DNA from 2 places in the Terrabacter sp. GCM10028922 genome. Region 1 is predicted to be linked to the other one. Evidence: riboswitches for the same ligand, from Rfam matches in the RefSeq annotation. Region 1 holds a riboswitch; the other holds the start of a gene.
What was found. Region 1 has a riboswitch for S-adenosylmethionine ahead of ACFQU3_RS07145 (homoserine O-acetyltransferase). Riboswitches for the same ligand answer to the same signal wherever they lie in the genome.

Region 1 (3,838 bases):
CCTTGGTCCCTGAACGGGTCTTCTTCGTCGTGCTGGAGTGCGGCGCGTCGACGACGATCTCGATGTCGTGGGCCTCGAGGGTCGTGAGGACCGGCTTCATCTGCTTGAGGTCGAGGTCAGCCTCGGCCTGGGCGCGCGCGATCTCCGTGCCGGTGATGGTGCCGTTGGTGCTGCCCTTGACCAGGAGTTGCATGATCGCCTCGTGCTGGAACACTTTCGGCAGGGTCTTCGGAGCTCCAGCGGATGTTGCCTTGGGCACGGATGCAGTCGCCTTTCGTCGCGAGTCTCGTCAGATGGGCGCGCCGATTCCGGGCATGCATCATCACAACGAACGAGAATGGGGGTTGGTGCCGGAGGAGCTTGGCCAGTTGGAGTCGATCCCTGGTTCGATCTCTCGGTGCGCCTCGTGCGATCCGGTACTCGGACATTATAAAGCGGCATACGCCGTGCGGGCGAACGCGCGCCGAACGCGCGTGCCTGAAGCGCCGCCAGTCGACTGCGGGCAAAGGCCCGTCAGGCCGTCGATGCACGGCCGTCGGGCCGTGGGGAGGCGTCAGTCGCCCTTGACGGCGAGGACGGGGCAGCTCGCGTCGAGCAGGATCCGCTGGGCGTTGGAGCCGAGGATGAGCTTGCCGACCGGGCTGCGACGGCGCAGACCGATGACGATGAAGTCGGCCTTCTCCTCCTCGGCGACCGAGATGAGGTCTTCGGCCGGGTCGTTGCCACGGACGAGCTGGCGCACCTCGTGCTCCAGGCCCTTCTCCTCGAGCATGGACTGCACGCGCTCGAGCTCGGTCTCGAACTGGCTGGCCTCGTTGGCGTCGAAGTCCTTGCCACCGCGGTGCGAGCTGATGACGACGAGCTTCGTGCCTCTCAGGACGCACTCGTCGGCGGCTCGTTTGAGAGCCGCACGACCTTCCTTGGTGGCGACATAACCAACGACGATGGCCACTTTCCCGGACCTCCTTGGGACGGAAACAAGCAGTGCTCGCACCGTACCCGATATCAGCCCGCGCGGCGCGTCGCCGGCGAACCGCCGCCGCCCTCAGCGGGCGTCGCGGGCGAGGGCGTCGCGGATGATGCGACCGACCTGGTCCTCCTCGATGAGGAAGCCGTCGTGGCCGAACACCGAGGTGATGTGCTCGCGCGTCGAGCCCGGCAGGGCGGCGTGCAGCTCGTCGGCCAGACGGGGCGGGTAGAGCCGGTCGGTGTCGACGGAGACGACGGTGCAGTCAGCCGTCACCCGGGCAAGGGCCGGCTCGAGCCCACCGCGGTCGCGGCCGACGTCGTGGGAGTTCATCGCCTCGGTCAGCACGACGTAGGAGTTGGCGTCGAACCGGCGAGCGAGCTTGCCGGCGTGGTGGTCGAGGTAGGACTCGACGGCGAACCGTCCGCGGTCCCCTGCTCGCAGCGGGTCCTCGCCCAGCTGGGCAGCACGCCCGAAGCGGTCGGCGAGCTCGTTCTCGGTGCGGTAGGTCACGTGCGCGATGCGCCGTGCCAGCCCCAGGCCGGTCACCGGCCGCCGGCCGGTCGAGTAGTAGTCCCCGCCGACGTAGTCGGGGTCGTGGCGGATGGCGAGCAGCTGAGGCTGGCACCACGCGATCTGGTCGGCGGTCGCGTAGGCCGTCGATGCGATGACGATGCAGCGGTCCACGGCATCGGGATAGGTGACGGCCCACTCGATGGCGCGCATCCCACCCATCGAGCCACCGACCACGCCGGCGAGGCGGTCGATGCCCAGCCGGTCGAGCAGGGCCCGCTCGGCGGCGACCTGGTCACGGACGGTCACGTAGGGGAAGCGGCTGCCCCACGGCTGGCCGTCCGGCGCGACGCTCGACGGGCCGGTGCTGCCCTGACAGCCGCCGAGGACGTTGGAGGCGATGACGAACCACCGCTCGGGGTCGACGGGGCTGTCCGGCCCGATGAGGGCGTTCCACCAACCCGGTGACGCGTGGCCGTCGCCGGCCTCGCCGATGACGTGGCTGTCGCCGGTCAGGGCGTGCTCGACGAGGATGACGTTGTCGCCGGCCTCGTTGAGCCGACCCCAGGTCTCGTAGGCGATGCGGACGTCGGGCAGCACCCCGCCCCGCTCGAGCTCGACGTCGCCGATGTCGACGAACGCCCGGTCGCCGACAGGGTCACCCTCGCGCCAGGCGCCGTCCGGACGGGCGGTGTCGTGGGCGGCAGGAGCAGTGGGCGTGGGACCATCACCGACCTGGGTGCCCGCCGTAGCCAGGCGCGCGGGGCGCCGCGTGCTGTGCGTCCGGTGGGTGACTGCCATCGGGGTACTCCTCGGTGCTCGCGCTTGCTCACACCCGGGACGGGGCGTGGCCTGGTCCTCACCCGGGGCACCCCACCGCGAAGGAGGGTTGCCGACCAGCGAGCCGGGGCTTGCCACTGGTACTCATGACCTGCCCCAACCATACGCGAGACGCTGACGCGGCACCGCTGGTCGTTCCACGACATGGACGCCCGGGACGCAAGGTCACGGCAACACCAGCGACACCAGCGACAACAGCAGGTTGAGCGCCCGCCGCTCCGGCTGGCCGGGGCGCCCGCTCACACGGCCTCGCCCACCGGGAGACGTGCCACGAGCCGCGTGAGCACACGCTCGTGTGCGCTCACGCGCACCGACGGGGCCGTATGCCGTGGTCCAGCGACTCGCGGACGAGCTGGCTCAGGCGGTGGTCCGGCTCGAGTGCGAGTGCGCGGTCGACGGCGACCCCGGCCCGGGCCCCGTCGCCGATCCACCACGCGAGCGAGGCAACCACCGACAGGAGCGGGGCCGCATGAGCCGCAGGCGTGAGCCGGCACACCTCCTCGAGGCGGGCCAGCATCAGACGCGGCACTGCTGCCTCGTCCCAGTCGCCCCAGTCAACGGCGTCCCTGCCGTCGACATCGCAGTCGCCACCGTCTCCGCCGTCGCCGTCGCCGTCGCCGTCGTCCTCGGCGTCGTCGTCCCAGTCGTCGTCCCCGTCGTCGTCCCCGCTCACGATCCGCAGGATGCGGGCGAGCTCCGCGTCGGGACCTGACCAGGGCACGTTCGGCTCGTCTGGCGGCCGCGCACCGGCCGCAGGCACGCGCAGGTCAGGCCCCAGGAAGATCTCCAGCATCGCGACGAGCTCCACCGGGAAGGCGTCGAGCGGCACCGACCCGGGACACAACCACCCGACGACCGCGTCGCGGACCTGGAGGTCGCGCAGGGGCCCCACGATCGAGGGCAGCCAGTGCTCCATCCCGAAACCCACGATGTCGCCGTGCAGCACGCCACCCCAGGCGAGGAGCATGTCGTTGACGAGGAACTGGCGCGCCGTCGGGTCACCTCCGTCGAGCACGGTCAGGCAGCGGCCCTCCGAGCCGCCGGCCCCGGCCCGATCCCTCTGCGCCGGCGCCGCGCCCGCGCCCGCGCCCGCGCGAGGCTCCTGACGTGGGTCGCGGACGACACACCCGGCGGCCGCATACCGGCGCTGCCAGTCCTCGATCGCGGCCAGCGTCAGGTCGTGGCGCGGCTCGGTCGGCGACAGTGGCTCGACGAGGGCCCCCAGGCCCTCACGGTCGGGCAGCACCGCGCGGCCGAGCGCCACGTAGCTCGCGACGGCCGGCACGTCCGCCTCCTCGGGTAGCAGCCGGCCCTCCTCTGGGCAGCAGTCGCATCCGACGGCATACCAGCGGCCGTCGCGGACGACGAGCCGCTCGCGCACGACGACGCGCGCTGCCTCGAACCCCGCCGCCAGCGCATCGAGGAGCGGAAGGGCCTCGCCGGCCTCGTCCTCGAAACCCACGACGGCCACCGACGAGGGCGACCCGGTGAGCAGGGTCGGAAGGGTCTGCGCGACGA
Region 2 (3,838 bases), on a different contig from region 1:
TGCCGCCGTTCGTGCAGATCGACCACGTCCTGGCCCGCGGCCTGACCCTCGTCTCGGCCGGACAGGTGGCCTTCAACGGCACCGACCACGCCGCGGTGTGGGCCAGCTACTCGCTGCCCACCCGCTGACGCGGGTCACTCGCCGGGATTCACCAGGGCCGCTCGACCTCGACGTCGCGGGGGTCGCTGCCCTCGACGGCCCACCCGGTCTCGGTGAGCGTCCACGTGGCGTCGGTGCCCTGCTCCACGAGGCGATTGACGGCCGCGACGAGGCGGTCGACGCCCTCGAGGGTGCTCCCGAGGCCGATGCTGGCGCGGACCGCGGTGGACGAGCGCTCGCCCCACGGGTCCTCGAGCAGCTCGTCGACGAGCAGGTGAGCGCAGAACTTGCCGTCGCGCACTCCGATGCCGTGCTCGACCGAGAGCACCTGTGACACGAGCGAGGAGTCCCAGCCGTCGATGGTGAACGCGATGACGCCGACGCGGTCGCTGTCGTCACCGAAGATCGAGAGGACCTCGACGCCGGGGACCTCGCCGAGGCCCTGCTGCAGGCGCTCGAGGAGCCGGGACTCGTGCGCCTCGATGACCTCGCGATGGCGGCTGATCGTCGCGCACGCGGCGGCGAGGGCGATCGCGCCGATGACGTTGGGGCTGCCGCCCTCGTGCCGCGCCGGGCCGGTGGCCCACGTCGTGCCCTCCTCGCTCACCGAGCGCGTGGCCCCGCCGCCGAGCAGGTAGGGGTTGCCGGCGTCGAGCCAGTCGGACCGGCCCGCGAGGACGCCCGCACCGTAGGGTGCGTACGTCTTGTGCCCGGAGAACGCGACGTAGTCGGCGTCCCAGGCGGCGAGGTCGATGGTGCGGTGCGCGGAGAGCTGTGCGGCGTCCACGGCGATCCGGGCGCCGTGCTCGTGGGCGAGGGCTGCGAAGCGCTCGACCGGCCAGACCTCACCGGTCACGTTGGACGCGGCCGCGATGACGACGAGGCGGTTGCGCGACGGATGGTCGGCCAGGGCCTCCTCGAGGAGGGCGCACGCGTCCTCGACGGTCTGCGGGACGGGCAGGCGAACCGTGCGGTAGCGGCCCCACGGCAGGAGCGTCGAGTGGTGCTCCGTGCCGAAGACGAAGACCGTCGTGCGGCTCGGCAGGGCCTTGGACAGCAGCGCCCACGAGTCGGTCGTCGTGCGGGTGAAGACGACGGTGTCGTCCTCGCGTGCCCCCACGAAGGATGCGACCTCGGCCCGGGCCTGCTCGTACCAGGCGCTCGTGAGACGAGAGGCGAAGCCCGCGCCACGGTGCACCGACGAGTACGTCTCGAGCGCGCGGTCGACCGCGGCCTTGACCGTCTCCAGCGCCGGCGTCGAGGCCGCGTGGTCGAGGTTGGCGTAGCCCACCTCGCCGTGGAGCGTCGGCACGGTGAGGTCGGCACCGACGACCGCCGGGAGCGCGCGGGCCTCGGGCACGACGTGCAGGGCGCGGGTGCGCACGACCGGCGCAGGCGCGCCGCCGCAGAGGGACGTGGTGGGAAGAACCGACATGACACTGCTCCTGGGTCCTGGGGACCCACCGGATGCGGGTCCGCGCTTGCCGGCCTCGATCGCATGAGCGGTTTCGAGGTCGACCTGGTCGTCACCCGGAGCACCCCACCGCGGAGGAGGGTTGCTGGCCAGCGAGCCGGGGCTTGTCACTGGCACTCATGACCTGGCCATGACGATAGGGCGCGTCCAGCGGAACTGTCCACCGAAGGGTCCGGGGGTGTCGCGATCTGAGACGCGGGCAGGACGAGCACGCCGCCACCTGCTGCGTGGCGGCGCAGCTGGTCGGCGCTGTTGCGCGTGTGACACGTGAGTTCAGGGGTGCGTTGACGTACGGTGCGAGCATGGGGTCACGTCCGTCCAGCAGCCAGCGACCGAGCACCGCCGCGGCCACACGCGCCAAGGCGCCCACGGGGGGTGCCTCGTCGCGCCCGCCCGCCGCACGCTCGACACGGCCCGCGCAGCGCAAGCCCGCGGCACGCAAGCCGGCGTCCAAGACGGCCTCCAAGACCCGCGACGGCGGCCTTCCCTTCCCGCTCAACGCGATGCGCAACACGTGGATGGGCGTCTCCCACATGGCCGGGGGAGCGGTCCGCCGTGTCGGACACAGCGCCGCCGACCTCGAGCCGGAGCACCGCCGTGACGGCATCGGCTTCGCCCTCATCGCCCTGGCCGTCGTCGTCGCCGCGCGTGAGTGGTGGGGCGTGTCCGGCACCTTCGGGCAGGTCGTCCACGCCGTCTTCGCCGGCACCTTCGGACGCGTCGCGTATGCCGTGCCGCTCGTCCTGCTGGCCCTGGGCCTGCGCATGCTGCGGGCCCCGCAGGACGAGGCGACGACCAACCGCATCGTCGTCGGCACCATCGCCCTGACCTTCGCGGCCTGCGGTCTCGCGCACCTCGCCGACGGCATCCCGAACCCACCCGACGGCGCCGACGGCATGCGCGCGGCGGGCGGCATCCTCGGCTTCCTCGCCTCGAGCCCCCTCGCGGCGGCCGTCTCGACGTACGGCGCGCTCGCCCTCCTCGTCCTGCTCGGCCTCTTCGGCCTGCTCGTCATCACTGCCACGCCCGTCAACATGATCCCGACGCGGCTGCGTCAGCTGCGTGCCTTCGTCATCGACCGCGGCCACCACGACGAGCCTGCTGCTGACGTCGACGACGCCGATGCCCCCGCGGCCGCGGTCAAGCGTGCGCGGCGCAAGGCCGTCGACCTCTCCGAGCGTGAGGGCGACGAGGCGTTCCGCCAGGCGGCGCAGAAGGCGCTCGAGGACGAGGAGACCACGCGCCTGCGCCCCGGCGAGAAGCGTCCGACCGCTCCGGGCCTTCTCGCGCCGCGTCCCGCCGGTGAGAAGGTGATCGACGCCACGGACCCGAAGACTCTCGGTGCCCCCGACACGGGCAGGGTCGGCCCCAAGGCCGAGCTCATCCCGCCGCCCATGTCGGAGATGCCGGCGCGCGTCGAGCAGCTGAGCCTCGGCGGCGACATCACCTACCGCCTGCCCGACCAGGCGATGCTGACACCCGGCGCCCCGCACAAGACCCGCAGCGAGACCAACGACCGCGTCGTCGACTCGCTGACCGGCGTCTTCGACCAGTTCGACATCGATGCCGCGGTCACCGGGTTCACCCGCGGACCGACGGTCACCCGCTACGAGGTCGAGCTCGGCTCGGGCACCAAGGTCGAGCGCGTCACCGCGCTGTCCAAGAACATCGCGTATGCCGTCGCGTCGGCCGACGTCCGCATCCTCAGCCCCATCCCGGGCAAGTCGGCCATCGGCATCGAGATCCCCAACCTGGACCGCGAGAACGTCGCGCTCGGCGACGTGCTGCGCAGCCACACGGCGCGCAGCAACGAGCACCCGATGGTCATGGGCGTCGGCAAGGACGTCGAGGGCGCCTACGTCATCGCCAACCTCGCGAAGATGCCGCACCTGCTCGTCGCGGGGGCCACCGGCTCGGGCAAGTCGAGCTTCGTCAACTCGATGATCACCTCGATCCTCATGCGCGCGACGCCGGAGGAGGTGCGCCTCATCCTCGTCGACCCGAAGCGCGTGGAGCTCACGGCATACGAGGGCATCCCGCACCTCATCACGCCCATCATCACCAACCCGAAGAAGGCCGCGGAGGCCCTCGCCTGGGTGGTCAAGGAGATGGACCAGCGCTACGACGACCTCGCGGCCTTCGGCTTCAAGCACGTCGACGACTTCAACAAGGCGGTCCGCGCCGGCAAGGTCAAGCCGCTGCCCGGCTCGGAGCGTCAGATCACGACCTACCCCTACCTGCTCGTCGTCGTCGACGAGCTCGCCG

Region 2: another riboswitch for S-adenosylmethionine. It lies ahead of ACFQU3_RS01705 (aminotransferase class V-fold PLP-dependent enzyme); the one in region 1 lies ahead of ACFQU3_RS07145 (homoserine O-acetyltransferase).

Annotation. Positions count from the first base shown of each region.
Region 1 is NZ_JBHTFG010000006.1:496,208-500,045, reverse strand. It holds gene ACFQU3_RS07155 (RNA polymerase sigma factor) at 1-214, opposite strand, end outside; gene ACFQU3_RS07150 (universal stress protein) at 554-952, opposite strand; gene ACFQU3_RS07145 (homoserine O-acetyltransferase) at 1,046-2,281, opposite strand; SAM riboswitch class IV at 2,297-2,412, opposite strand; gene ACFQU3_RS07140 (DUF4192 family protein) at 2,622-3,838, opposite strand, start outside.
Region 2 is NZ_JBHTFG010000002.1:66,491-70,328, forward strand. It holds gene ACFQU3_RS01700 (endonuclease/exonuclease/phosphatase family protein) at 1-128, shown strand, start outside; gene ACFQU3_RS01705 (aminotransferase class V-fold PLP-dependent enzyme) at 149-1,534, opposite strand; SAM riboswitch class IV at 1,572-1,698, opposite strand; gene ACFQU3_RS01710 (DNA translocase FtsK 4TM domain-containing protein) at 1,876-3,838, shown strand, end outside.